Regions from separate parts of the Rhizobium sp. OAE497 genome, predicted to be linked through region 1. Evidence: riboswitches for the same ligand, from Rfam matches in the RefSeq annotation. Region 1 holds a riboswitch; each other region holds the start of a gene.
What was found. Region 1 has a riboswitch for cobalamin ahead of bluB (5,6-dimethylbenzimidazole synthase). Riboswitches for the same ligand answer to the same signal wherever they lie in the genome.
Positions count from the first base shown of each region.

Region 2: linked by a shared signal. The riboswitch ahead of nrdH (glutaredoxin-like protein NrdH) and the one ahead of bluB (5,6-dimethylbenzimidazole synthase) in region 1 are both predicted to bind cobalamin.
Region 3: linked by a shared signal. The riboswitch ahead of cobU (bifunctional adenosylcobinamide kinase/adenosylcobinamide-phosphate guanylyltransferase) and the one ahead of bluB (5,6-dimethylbenzimidazole synthase) in region 1 are both predicted to bind cobalamin.

Region 1 is NZ_JBEPOA010000001.1:2,020,655-2,025,062, reverse strand. It holds gene ABIE40_RS10475 (NAD+ synthase) at 1-349, shown strand, start outside; gene ABIE40_RS10470 (NYN domain-containing protein) at 434-1,147, shown strand; gene ABIE40_RS10465 (TolB family protein) at 1,178-2,008, shown strand; cobalamin riboswitch at 2,027-2,208, shown strand; gene bluB (5,6-dimethylbenzimidazole synthase) at 2,252-2,935, shown strand; gene ABIE40_RS10455 (DUF2865 domain-containing protein) at 2,969-4,066, opposite strand; gene ABIE40_RS10450 (NADP-dependent malic enzyme) at 4,193-4,408, opposite strand, start outside.
Region 2 is NZ_JBEPOA010000002.1:676,067-680,474, reverse strand. It holds gene nrdE (class 1b ribonucleoside-diphosphate reductase subunit alpha) at 1-1,082, opposite strand, end outside; gene nrdI (class Ib ribonucleoside-diphosphate reductase assembly flavoprotein NrdI) at 1,052-1,462, opposite strand; gene nrdH (glutaredoxin-like protein NrdH) at 1,475-1,696, opposite strand; cobalamin riboswitch at 1,950-2,173, opposite strand; gene ABIE40_RS22645 (response regulator) at 2,366-3,034, opposite strand; gene ABIE40_RS22640 (sensor histidine kinase) at 3,189-4,408, opposite strand, start outside.
Region 3 is NZ_JBEPOA010000001.1:2,168,297-2,172,704, forward strand. It holds gene cobN (cobaltochelatase subunit CobN) at 1-319, opposite strand, end outside; gene cobW (cobalamin biosynthesis protein CobW) at 323-1,372, opposite strand; gene cobU (bifunctional adenosylcobinamide kinase/adenosylcobinamide-phosphate guanylyltransferase) at 1,377-1,889, opposite strand; cobalamin riboswitch at 2,184-2,576, opposite strand; gene ABIE40_RS11170 (chloride channel protein) at 2,799-4,408, shown strand, end outside.

The DNA of each region.
Region 1 (4,408 bases):
CGAACATGTGCCGCCGGATGCGCTTGGTCCGTCGGGTGTCGTCATTCCGCAGAACATCATCGACAAGGCGCCGTCCGCCGAGCTTCGCCCGGACCAGAAGGACCAGGATTCGCTGCCGCCTTATCCTGTTCTCGACGACATTCTCGAATGCCTCGTCGAGAAGGAGATGGGCGTCGACGAGATTGTCGCCCGCGGTCATGACGTCGCAACCGTCCACCGCGTCGAGCATCTGCTCTATCTCGCCGAATACAAGCGCCGCCAGTCGGCGCCGGGCGTGAAGATCACCAAGAAGAATTTCGGCCGTGATCGCCGCTACCCGATTACCAACCGGTTTAGGGATCGCAGTTAGCGATCGTTAACCCGATCAACCGAAAGCTGCTGACTTCCGCATCTTCCCGCGTTTCTATCGTCAGAAATGCGGGAGGTCCTGATCGTGCGTGATACGAAAGTCGCCGTCTTCATCGATACCGAAAACCTGCCGGCGCGCTCGGCGGGCGAGATCATCGACATCGCATCCGGCTACGGGCGCCTTGTCGAGCGGCGCGCCTATGGCGATTTCACGCGGGAGGCTGCCCAGCCGTGGGTCGCGGCTGCCGGAAAGCATGCGCTCAGCCTGCAGACGGCGGTCAGCTCCCAGTCGGGCAAGAATGGTGCGGACATCCTGCTTGCCGTCGATGCGATGGAATATCTCGGCGCCTCGGCGATCGATCTTTTCTGCATCGCCAGCAGCGATCGCGACGTCGGCCATCTGGCGACGCGTATCAGGATGCGCGGCAAGCAGGCGATCGGGGTTGGCGCGCCGAATGCTTCCAGGCTGCTGCGCGAGTCGTTCGATGATTTCTTCGAGTTGCGTCTCGCAGAGGCGCCGGCAAGCCTTCCGGCACTGGCCAAGGTCGTGGCGCTGCAGCCATCACCGAGCATCCGGCCCTATATCGCGCAGGCGCTGCAGACGGCGAAGCTGAGGGAGGAAGGCTGGCTGGATATTGCTGAGCTCGGCACCTTGCTGCGGCAGGTCTATCCCGACTTCAAGGCACAGCATTTCGGCGCTCCGAACCTCAGTTCGCTTTTGAAGCGATGCGACTTTATCGAGACACAGATGCATGGCACAAACCGCATGCAAATCAGAATGAAGCGGAACGGCGGATAGCCGGACCGCCGCACAATGCGGGAGGCATGCATGCGCAGTTCGGTCGAGATCTACAATATCCGTACGGCCAAGAGCCGGGTGGTTTTCCAGACGGAGCAGCTGATCGAGGCACCGAACTTTTCGCCTGACGGGCGCTATCTGCTGCTGAACGGCGATGGGCTGCTCTATCGCTTGTCACCGGATGGTGAGGGTGGGCTGAGGCAGGTCGACACCGGCTTTGCCGCTGCTTGCAACAACGATCACGGCATTTCGCCCGATGGCCGGCACTATGTCATTTCGGACAAGACGGAATATGGCAAATCCTGCATCTACACGCTTTCGGCGGAAGGTGGGGCGCCGAAGCAGGTGACCACCAATCTTCCGTCCTACTGGCACGGCTGGTCGCCCGACGGCAAGGAATTGGCCTATTGCGGTATCCGCGACGACGTCTTCGACATCTACACGATAGCGGTCGATGGCGGCGCCGAGCGGCGGCTGACGCATGGGGAGGGGCGCAATGACGGGCCGGACTATTCCTTCGACGGGCAGTGGATCTATTTCAATTCCAGCCGCACCGGGCTGATGCAGATCTGGCGCATCCATCCTGACGGTACCGGGCTGGAGCAGGTGACCCACGACAATTACGGCAACTGGTTTGCCCATCCAGCACCTGCTAACGACAAGGTGCTGATCCTCTCCTACGATCCAGATGTCTTCGATCACCCGCGCGACCTGCATGTCAGGCTGCGGCTGATGGACATGGATGGCGGCAACCTGACGACGCTGTTCGAACTGTTCGGCGGGCAGGGCACGATCAATGTTCCCTGCTGGTCACCGGATGGTGATGAGTTTGCCTATGTGCGCTATTTCCCGGCCACTTGAAGCGCGCCGGTAAAACGGGCAAGAGGGTTTTCGTCAGGTGCCCGCCAGCGGCGGGAGAATCGGGAATCCGGTGTGAGACCGGAACGTGCCCAACGCTGTAAGGCTGACGCCTGCCGCATCGTGCCACTGGTTGACACCGGGAAGGCTGCGGCGGGCGGATGACGCCAAGTCAGAAGACCGGCCTGGCATCATAGACTGATCCCGCGCGGACGGCGGGTCGGTTGCGTTGTTGGGGATTTGACGATGCGACCCTTGAGCGGGGATGCGCTGCAGCGCGCATCCGCTTTTTCCGGTGACGAGCGCGATGCCGTCTACCGGGCGATCATGACCAGGCGCGACGTGCGCGACCAGTTTTTGCCGGATCCGGTACCCGAGGATGTGCTGATGCGGCTGCTTGCGGCCGCGCATCATGCGCCGTCGGTCGGCTTCATGCAGCCGTGGAATTTTATCGTCGTCGATGATGCGGCCGTGCGCCGGCGGGTATGGGAGGCGTTCGATCGCGCCAACCATGAGGCGGCCGGGATGTTCGATGGCGAGCGGCAGGCGACCTACCGGTCGCTGAAGCTCGAAGGCATCCTCAAGGCACCGCTCGGCCTCTGCATCACCTGCGATCCCTCGCGCAGCGGCGAGGTGGTGCTGGGGCGTACGCATAATCCGCGGATGGACAGCTATTCGACCGTCTGCGCCGTGCAGAACCTGTGGCTTGCGGCGAGGGCCGAAGGCGTCGGCGTCGGCTGGGTCAGCATCTTTCATGAAAGCGAGCTCAAGGAGATCCTCGGCGTGCCCGCGCATATCGAGATCGTTGCCTGGCTTTGCATCGGCTATGTCGACGAGCTCTACCGGGAGCCGGAACTCGCCGTCAAAGGCTGGCGGCAGCGGCTGCCGCTCGAGGAGCTGGTCTTCCGCGATGGCTGGGGCCGCCGCTAGGAACGGCAGACGTTCAGCGTATGCCGGCTGGTCTTAGTTCTGCTGTTGCTGCTGCGGCTGCGGGCCTGATGTTGCCGGGTTCTTCAGATCGATGCTGCCCTGGTCGCCTGCGAGGAATTGCGGGCCGACCTGGCGGACCTTGCTATTCTGCGGCTCATAGGGCCGGTCCGGGATCTGTGGCTGCGGTGCAGCCGGCGTTTGAGATGCCGTGGCTGCAGGCTTGGTGGTGATCGTCGTGATCGAGCCCTTCGGCGGCGGTTCGCTTACGGTCTGGTTCTTTCGCATTTGCTCGTAATAGGCGGTCAGATTGCAGCTGCAGGACGACTTTTCGCCGGGAGCGCGGTTCTTGTAGGCGAAGGCGTTCGGCATCGCGCTGTAGCGGGTGCCCGTGGCGGCCGAGATCATATTGGCCGCGTCGGTGTTCGAAACGTCCTGATAAAAGAGCTCGGTCTCGATGCCGGGGCACATTTTCGAGCAGGTCGAGGCATCGCGGCTGAAATCGATCGAGGTGGCGTTGGTGCTGATCGGGAAGAAGCCGCCGTCGCAGGTTCGCACGCACATGGTGCTGACATGCGACATCATCTCGCCGCGCGGCACGCCATATTGCGTGTTGCCTTCCTCGCCGTTGCCGAGCGGGATGAAGGTATCGCCGCGCATCGCCTGTTCTTCAGTGCTTGGCGCCGGCTCGTAGGCGCGCTCGTCCGGTTGATAGCCGGGATCGTCGTTGCAGCCGTTGTCGTCAAGGGCGGCCATCAGCTGGCGGCGTTCGTTGATATCGCTGCCGCCGGATTCGCGCAGCTGGTTGCGGCGGTCCTGGAGGTAGTGGATGTTGTCGATCATCCGTGCTTCGGATTCCTGCAGGTCGCTGCAGTAGCCGGCATTCTCGCCGCCGATGACGACCATGCTGTCGACGCTGCAGCCGTTGCTGCGCAGGTCGTTGCGCAGCTTGCGGAGCTCGAGGTTCTGCTCGGCTATCGCGCTCGCATATTGGCGGATTTCCGGGCCGTTGCCGATCACCTGCGGCAGGTCGGCAAGGCGGCCGCGCAGATCTTCGCAGATCGCGTTCGTCTGCGCTGCCGCTGGCGCGGCAGCCGCAAGGAAAAGGGCAAGGGTCAGGCTTCGGCGTTTCACGGTATCATCCCGCAGCATAGTCAAACCGGAAGCGGCAGGGCATTTGCCGCATCCATCCTGTCTAGCTGCCTTCCGTTAACAAGCTAACGAAGGAATTCTAACGCATTTTTCCGATCGACTGCAAATTCACGCCGGCTGCTGTGCTTCGACGACGGCGAGAGCCGCCATGTTGACGACGCCGCGCGAGGTGACCGAAGGCGCCAGGATATGAGCCGGGAGCGCCGTGCCGAGCAGGATCGGGCCGACATGCAGGCCGTCGGTCATCGACTTGACGACGCCGAGCGTGATGTTGGCCGCATCGAGGTTCGGGAAGACCAGGAGATTGGCTTCGCCGTGCAGCGT
Region 2 (4,408 bases), on a different contig from region 1:
TCGGCGATCACCTGGAAGAAGTCACGCGCCTTGATCTTCTTCTTGCGAATGCGGCTGTCGGCCACCATCTCGCGATACTTTTCGCTGACCGAAATCTCGGTGAAGGGCACGCCGTAGACGCGTTCCACGTCATAGGGCGAGAAGAGGTACATGTCCTCGTTGTTCTTGGCGAGTTCGAAGGTGATATCGGGGATGACGACGCCGAGCGACAGCGTCTTGATGCGGATCTTCTCGTCGGCATTCTCGCGCTTGGTGTCGAGGAAGCGCATGATGTCGGGGTGATGCGCATTCAGATAGACCGCACCGGCCCCTTGCCGAGCGCCGAGCTGGTTCGCATAAGAAAACGCATCTTCCAGGAGCTTCATCACCGGAATGATGCCCGACGACTGGTTCTCGATGTGCTTGATCGGCGCACCGGCCTCGCGGATATTGGTCAGCGACAGCGCCACGCCGCCGCCGCGCTTGGAAAGCTGCAGCGCCGAATTGATCGAACGGCCGATCGATTCCATATTGTCCTCGACCCGCATCAGGAAGCAGGAGACGAGCTCGCCGCGCTGCTTCTTGCCGGCATTGAGGAAAGTCGGCGTCGCCGGCTGGAAGCGGCCGGAAATGATCTCGTCGACCATGTCGCGGGCGAGCGCCTCGTTGCCCCGCGCCAGCGCCAGCGCCACCATGCAGATGCGGTCTTCGTAGCGCTCCAGATAGCGCTTCCCGTCGAAGGTCTTCAGCGTGTAGCTGGTGTAATATTTGAAGGCACCGAGGAAGGTCGGGAACCGGAATTTCTTGTCGTAGGCGTGATCGAAGAGATCGCGGACGAAATTGAACGAATACTGGTCCAGAACCTCCTGCTCGTAGTAGCCCTCGGTCACCAGATAGTCGAGCTTCTCCCGGAGGTTATGGAAGAAGACGGTGTTCTGGTTGACGTGCTGCAGGAAATACTGCTTGGCCGCCTGCCGGTCCTTGTCCAGCTGGATCTTTCCCTCGCCGTCATAGAGGTTCAGCATCGCGTTCAGCGCGTGATAATCCAGCGCGGCGTCAGCGGCCTGCGCCTTCAAGGGGCGCTCGAGAACTGCCGTGTCCAAAATCGTTCCAATCCGTGTTTGACATTGGCGACGTCGTCGGCCGTGCCGAGAAGCTCGAACCTGTAGAGGTACGGCACCTGGCATTTGCGCGAGATGATGTCGCCGGCAAGCCCGTAGGTCTCGCCGAAGTTGCTGTTGCCCGCAGCGATCACGCCGCGAAGGTTCGAACGGTTTGCCGCATCGTTCAAGAAACGGATCACCTGTTTGGGCACGGCCCCCTTGCCGCCCTCGCCGCTATAGGTTGGGACGACAAGCACATAGGGCGACCCTGCCTGCAGGGTCGCGCCTGTGATGGGGATGCGCTGCGCGGGAAGGCCGAGCTTCTCGACGAAACGATGGGTGTTCTCCGACCGGCTGGAAAAATAGACGATCTCGCCCATCGCTGCGGCCGATCAGGCGAGCGCGCTGATCATGTCGGGGCGGAAGCCGGCCCAATGCTGCTCGCCGGCGATGACGACGGGCACCTGGCGGTAGCCGAGGCCCTGCACCAGCTCGTAGGCAGCGCTATCGGTGGAAACGTCGATGATCGTGTAGTCGATGCCCTGGCGGTCGAGGGCGCGGGTGGTCGCGGTGCACTGGACGCAGGCGGGCTTGCTGTAGACGGTGATGCTCATTGGGAAAACCTCGTGACTGGAAGGCATGGGATATCGTTCGGACATCCGCCGATATCCGCGTTTGGGAAGACCGAAATGGAAGGCAGCCGTTACCGATTGCCGGGCGTCAGCAGCCCGTCATTCGCGCCGGTATGATCTGAAACTCAAAGACATAAGACTTCACCCCGAAGTGGCTCATGCAGGACACACCGGAGGAAGCGAAGAGCCGCATCATGCGCGCATCTCATCGCTCGCCAGCCGGACACCCCGCCCGTGGACGTTTTCGCTCAAGGCAGGTCTCCTGGCTTGCGGATCATCACATTCATCCCGGCCTTCCCGGGTCTTCATGACCCAGTGACCCGAAATGGGACAGATGCTCGCCGCTTACAGTTGCGGGGGCAGCTCCGGCATTGTCCCGCTTTGCAGCGGGTCTCACCGAATTCCCGTCTTAGCCCACGACCCCTACGAATCGTGAGAACCTCGAACACTAGATATAGTACGCGAGTCAAAATCAGCGTCAATAATTTGTTTGCCAACAGCACGGAGGAAAGTGGGGAAATCCAGCGAACATGGTGAATGGGGAGTAAACGCGGGGGTCAATGCCAGCCGCGTTTGCTCCCCTCTCACACTCTGCTACCGAAGAAAATTGGCCAGCCTGCCCTACTTCAGGAGCCGCGTTAGGCCATAGGCCTATGACAACATCTGTGGAGCGCTGGTCTCGACCGGCGCCTGCAGCTTCTGCGCCGCAAGCACGACTTCGACGCGGTTGCGGGCGTCGAGTTTCTGCATCAGCAGCGTCATGTAGTGCTTGACGGTCTTCTCGCTGATGTCGAGCATGCTGGCGATTTCGCGGTTGGTCTTGCCCTGCAGCAGGTAGGTGACGATCTGCTCCTCGCGGGCGCTGAGCCGCTTCTGCATCTGCGCCTTGCGGCGGATTTCAGCCGTCTTCATCGACAGGATGACCTTGGTGGCGAAGCCCGGCGTGATGAAAGTGCTGCCGTCATGGACGGTCTTGATCGCCTCGTAGAGATCGCGCGCCGTGCTGCCCTTGAGCACATAGCCGCAGACGCCGAGATTGAGAACCTGGATCGCCGTGTCGATATTGGCGGTCGCGGTGAAGACCACGACCTTGGTGCCTTCGTAATTCTTCTGGATCAGCTCAAGCGCCGCCAGCGTGTCGCCCGGCATGCTGAGATCGGTGACGAGGACATCGGGACGATGCTCCTCGACGATCTTCAGGGCGTCGATGGCATTCTCACCGCGCGCCGTGACCCGGAGGTCATCCTTAGCGGAGTAAAGATTAACCAGTCCATCCAGTAATATTGGATGATCATCTACGAACGCGACCGAGATAGACATGATGACGAATAACCCCCTCGTCTTTCTATCCAACAGCTCTAATGTAATCAGAGCAAAACATAAAGCTGGATTTTAATGCTTGGTTAACTTCATCGTATTTGTGTCTATTCCACATCTATGCTTATAGCTACCTATCAATTCGGCTAGTTCCGGCTCAATGGGCGGCGGCATCCGCCTGCTGCAGTTCCAGCGTCATTGTCAGCACCATCCCGCCATCCGGGCGCTTGCCGATGGTCAGCGACCCGCCGAAGCTTTCGATGCGCTGGCGAAGGCCGTAAAGCCCCATTCCCCCTTCGCGCGCCGCAAGCGGCAGCGTCCCCGGAGGCAGACCGTCATCCTCGACCGAAATCGAGATGACCGGCATGTCGATGCGACATCGGACACGCTGACCGTTGGCGCCGGCATGTCGGTAGGCATTGTTGAGCCCCTCCTGCACGAAGCGGTAGATGCAGGTCTTCAGCGCCGGGGGCAGATCGGCATTCGTGCCGCTTGAGGTGAATGCGACCTTGGTTCGCGTGCGCGCCTCGTGCTGCTTGATCGCTTCGGCCACCACATCCTTGGCCCAGAGATGCAGGATCTCCGGCAGGAGCAGCGACTTCGTCACCGTGCGCGTTTCGATGAGCGCTTCGCCCAGCGCCTTGTTCGTCGCGTCGAGAGCCCTGTCGCGTTCATCCTTGCGGGTCAGGTCCCGCAGCTCGTCGAGCTGCAGGATGGCGAGCGTCATCAGCTGAACGGGACCATCATGCAGATCGGCGCCGATGCGGCGGATGAAGGTCTCGTTCATGTTGGCGAGCTCCATCGAGGCGCGCCGCGCCGTATCGCGCAGCTCCATCAGCTCCTTGGAAGCCAGTTCCGCCTCCTCGGCGCGATGGCTCAGCGCATGGCGCTGGGTCTCAATCGTCCGGCTGCCGCGCCTGACGATCAGGAACAGGCCGAGCATGACAACGAAGGAAAACAGCGCCACGGTCGCCCAGGTGACGATCCGCAGCCGGGCGAGCTCGCCCATGAAGCTGTTCGGCTCCTCATGGATCTCGGCGACGCCGATGATGCGGCCGGAAGCCTGGTCGTGGAGCGGGCTGTAGATCTCCAGATATTCCGTATTGATGTTGCGGAACGTGTGCTCGGCGGCCTTGAGATCGGCATAGATAGCGACGATCTCGCCTTTCAATGCCCGCTGCAGCCCATCGGGAAACTCGAAACGCTGGCCGATCATCGGCTTTGCGCGCGAATAGGCGACTGTCCCATCGGTCGCCCAGATTTCCAGATGCGGAAACCGCGCCTTGAAATCCGGATCGTCGAACAGCGAATCCAGAAGCTCGATGCTGGCAGCCGGAAGAACCTTCGAGAGCGCCAGCGCCTGGACCTCCGCCTCCG
Region 3 (4,408 bases), 150 kb from region 1:
TGCGGGCCGCGCAGGCATGCAGTGCCTCGAGAGCATAGTGAAAGTAACTCGCCCCCCCGAGCGCCCGGACGATAATCAGCTTTGCGTGCCGCGCCGTCCGCTCGACATAGGCATCGACGGACATCGGGTGTTTCAGGCTCATCAGGCTGGCGACGCGCAACGTCAGCGGATTGCCGCCACCCTGCCCATGAGCGGCGGCAATTGCCGAAAGCTCCGTATCCGCCGCAGAAAGGAACAGGATATCGCCGGGTGACTGGCCGAGATCGATCGCCTCGTCACCGTCGCTGATCGTTCCTTTCTGGGCGAGGAGCAGATGCATGGATCAGACCAGCGCCTCGATTGCCTTGCGCACGGCAGCTTCATCCATATCGTGCAGGCCGATGACGACGAGGCGCGTGCCGCGGGTTTCACTCGGCGCCCAGGCACGGTCGAAATACTGGTCGATGCGGCTGCCGACAGCCTGGATCTGCAGGCGCATCGGCTTGCCGGAGACATCGGCAAAGCCCTTCAGGCGCAGCACGTCATGCTCTGAAATCACGCCCTTCAGCTTCTCGATGAACCCGGCGGGATCGGCAAGCGTGCCGAGCTCGACGACGAAGCTGTCGAACTCGTCGTGGTCATGCGGCGTGCCATCTTCATGCTCCAGCTCGTGATGGGACTTGCGGTTGGCGATATCCTCTTCCGTGCCGATGCCGAGGCCGAGCAGAACGCTTGCCGGGACATCGCCGTTCTTCGCTTCGATCAGCGCAGGCTTGCGAGAGATGCGCGAGGTCACTTCCTCGCGTACGCGGACGAGGCCTTCGCTGTCCAGCAGGTCGGTCTTGTTGAGAACGATCAGATCGGCGCAGGTCAGCTGATCCTCGAACAGTTCCTCGATCGGGCTTTCGTGATCGAGGGATTCGTCCTCGACGCGGCGCGCCTCGACGGCATCGTGGTCGTCGGCAAAACGCCCTGCAGCGACGGCGGCGCTATCGACAACGGTGATGACGCCGTCGACGGTGACTTCGCTGCGGATGTCCGGCCAGTTGAAGGCGGCGACCAGCGGCTGCGGCAGCGCCAGACCCGAGGTCTCGATGACGATGTGGTCGGGGCGCTGATCGCGCTCCAGAAGCTTGGTCATCGTCGGAATGAAATCGTCGGCGACGGTGCAGCAGATGCAGCCGTTGGTGAGCTCGATGATATCGTCCTCAGTGCAATTTTCAGCACCGCAACCCTTCAGCACGTCGCCATCGACGCCGAGATCGCCGAATTCGTTGATGATCAGCGCGATCTTCTTGCCGCCGGTATTGGAAAGCAGGTTGCGGATCATCGTCGTCTTGCCGGCCCCGAGGAAGCCGGTGATCACGGTTGCGGGGATTTTCTGCTGGTTCATTCGTTCAACCCTTCATCTTCAGCGGCAGACCTGCCGCGATAAAATACACGTCCGCGGCGCAGCCCGCGATCATCTGGTGCAGCCGCCCGGCATGGTCGCGAAAATCCCGCGCCATCCGGTTTTCGGGAACGATCCCGAGGCCGACTTCATTGGAAACAAGAACGAGCCGCGCCTTCGCCTTCGGCAGCCAGGCCGCGAGCGCGGCACTCTCCGCCGCCACATCGCGCTCGTCCATCATCAGATTGGTGACCCACAGTGTCAGGCAATCGACCAGGATCGCCCGCCCCGCGCCGTCGATCGCCGCCAGGCGCTCGGCAAGCTGCAGCGGCTCCTCATGGGTCTGCCACGACGGCCCGCGATCGGCCCGATGCTGCTCGATCCGCGCCCGCATCTCGTCATCCCATGCTCGCCCCGTCGCCAGGTAGTGACGTTCGAGACCGGTAGCGGTCATGAGATTTTCGGCGAAGCGGGACTTGCCGGACCGGGCGCCGCCGAGGATGAAAGTCGCATTGCTCATGCGAAGGCCACCGTGCTGGGGCACATATCTCTCGGTCTTCCCTCATTCCTGTGCCTGTCACGGGAATCCAGCCACGGCGCGTCTGCGCCGTGAATGAATCGCAGCAACAAGGAAATGAGTCTCCCGTGCCCAAGGATTTGGGCACGCTGGATTCCTGTGACATCCAGTGGGCGCAGCCCTAAGACCACAGGAGTGAGGAAAACCCTCTGAGGCGCCGCACATAGCGGCATGAAAATTCTCGTTTCAGCCATGACAACCTCCGTGCTGGCAGCGGGCGGGAATGCCCAAGGGGCTCTTCGCCCGGCACAGATGGCAGGTCTCCTGGCTCGCGGTTGTCGGCCCCGACAGGGACGGCCGAAAGGCCATCCCTGATCGTGCCAGCGGATCTTCCTCGCCTTCCCGGCTGCATTCTCGTGAAAAGGCGGACGATTCGTAGAATAAGAGGCGTCCTGCCCCGGCTGATCACGATGCATTTCCAGTGGCTTTTCCGGTGTCCGTCAGTCATTGCCCTGCTGCGGAATGCAGCGATCAGGCAGTGGTGCCGGTGCACCGGATGGAAGACCCTGACCGCTCTACAGTCGCGGGGTCGGCTGTGATGAAGGCGCCCGGTTTGGGTCCGCCCCGTCACATTCCCTTTTCATCCCGGGCAGCAACCGCCGCCCCGGAACCATCCGTAATTGAACGCATCGTTAGGCGTGCGGCCATGCGAAGTCAATCGATGCCGGGGCAATCCAAACAGCCCGCCCTTAACCCTACTGAGTCTACCAAACAGATAGTCTATTAAATTCATTGACTTAAGGCGACATTTCGTTTGCAACCGCCTCTCTTTTGCTGCAATTGCTCGCGAAATCATGCGGCGCAAAAAGCGCGCTTCCTTGATCCTGCATTCCATCGCCTAGTTCTCTCATCATGCTCACGAAAACCGACATCGGCCGCCTCGCGCGGCGCCATCTCAAATTCGATATGGCGCGGCTGCGCGCGCTGGCGCGCCAGAATGAAATGGGCATGGTTTTCGCGGGCGGCGCTGTCGGCATCATCGCCGGTTGCGCGGTGACCGGCATGAGCCTGATCTCGCGCGAAATGCACAGCCTGATCTTCGGCATCAGCGATGTCGATCGTCTCAGCTCGTCGGAGATCGACAACAAGCTGCTCCTGCTCTTGGCGCCGATCTGCGGCGGTCTGCTTCTCGGTCTGCTGCTGTTCATCCTCAGCAGAACGCGCAAGAAGCCGATGGTCGACCCGATCGAGGCGAACGCGCTGCATGGCGGCCGCCTGTCGCTGACCGATAGCGTGATCGTCGCCATCCAGAACCTGATTTCAAACGGCTTCGGCGCCTCCGTCGGCCTCGAGGCCGGCTATACGCAGCTTGCGGCCGGTCTTGCCTCCAAGCTCGGCCTGAAGCTGCAGCTGCGCCGCGCCGATCTGCGCGTCCTCGTCGGCTGCGGCGCGGCAGGTGCCATCGCCGCCGCTTTCAACGCGCCGCTGACCGGCGCCTTCTATGCCTTCGAGCTGATCATCGGCACCTACACGATCGTCTCGCTGACCCCCGTCGTCGTTTCCGCGCTGCTCTCGACACTGATCGCCCGCCTGCTTGCCGGCAGCGACTTTACCATCGATGTCGGCCAATTCGGCAGCGTCGTTCCGGCCGACTACGTTCCAGCGATCCTGCTCGGTGGTTGCTGCGCCGGTGCCGGCATTCTGATCATGCAGGGCGTCTCCTTCATCGAGGAACTGGCGCGCAAGAGCTCGGTGCCGACCTATGCCCGCCCAGCGCTCGGCGGCATCGTCGTCGGCCTGCTGGCGATGATTTCGCCGCAAGTGCTCTCGGCAGGCCATGGCGCCCTGCATCTCAACCTGTCGCATCAGGTGGCGATCCCGGCGCTGATCGGCATTCTGCTGTTGAAATCCTTCGCCTCCGCCGTATCGATCGGCTCCGGCTTCAGAGGCGGCCTGTTCTTCGCCTCGCTGTTCATGGGCGCCCTGCTCGGCAAGCTCTTCGCCTATTCGGCGCCGTTCTTTGCACATGCGTCACTGACACCGGAGGTCTATGCCGTCGTCGGCATGAGTTCGCTCGCAGTCGCCATCATCGGCGGACCGTTGACGATGACTTTCCTGGCGCTCGAGATCACCGGCGACTTCCCGATCACCGCGCTGGTGCTCGCCGCCGTCATCACCTCGTCGCTCGTCGTGCGCACCACCTTCGGCTACTCCTTCGCCACATGGCGCTTCCATCTGCGTGGTGAAAGCATCCGCAGCGCCCATGATGTCGGCTGGATCCGCAACCTGACGGTCGGCAAGCTGATGCGCGCCGACGTGAAGACCGCCAATGTCGCGACCTCCGTCGAGGAGTTCAAGAAGACCTTCCCGGCCGGTTCCACGCAGCGCGTCATCCTCGTCGATGATACCGGCAAATATGCCGGCCTCGTCCTTGTCCCCGAAATCCATTCCAATCCGATCGATACGGATGACGAGGGCAAGGGCCTGGAGAGCTTCATCCGCTACAAGAACGACTTCCTGCA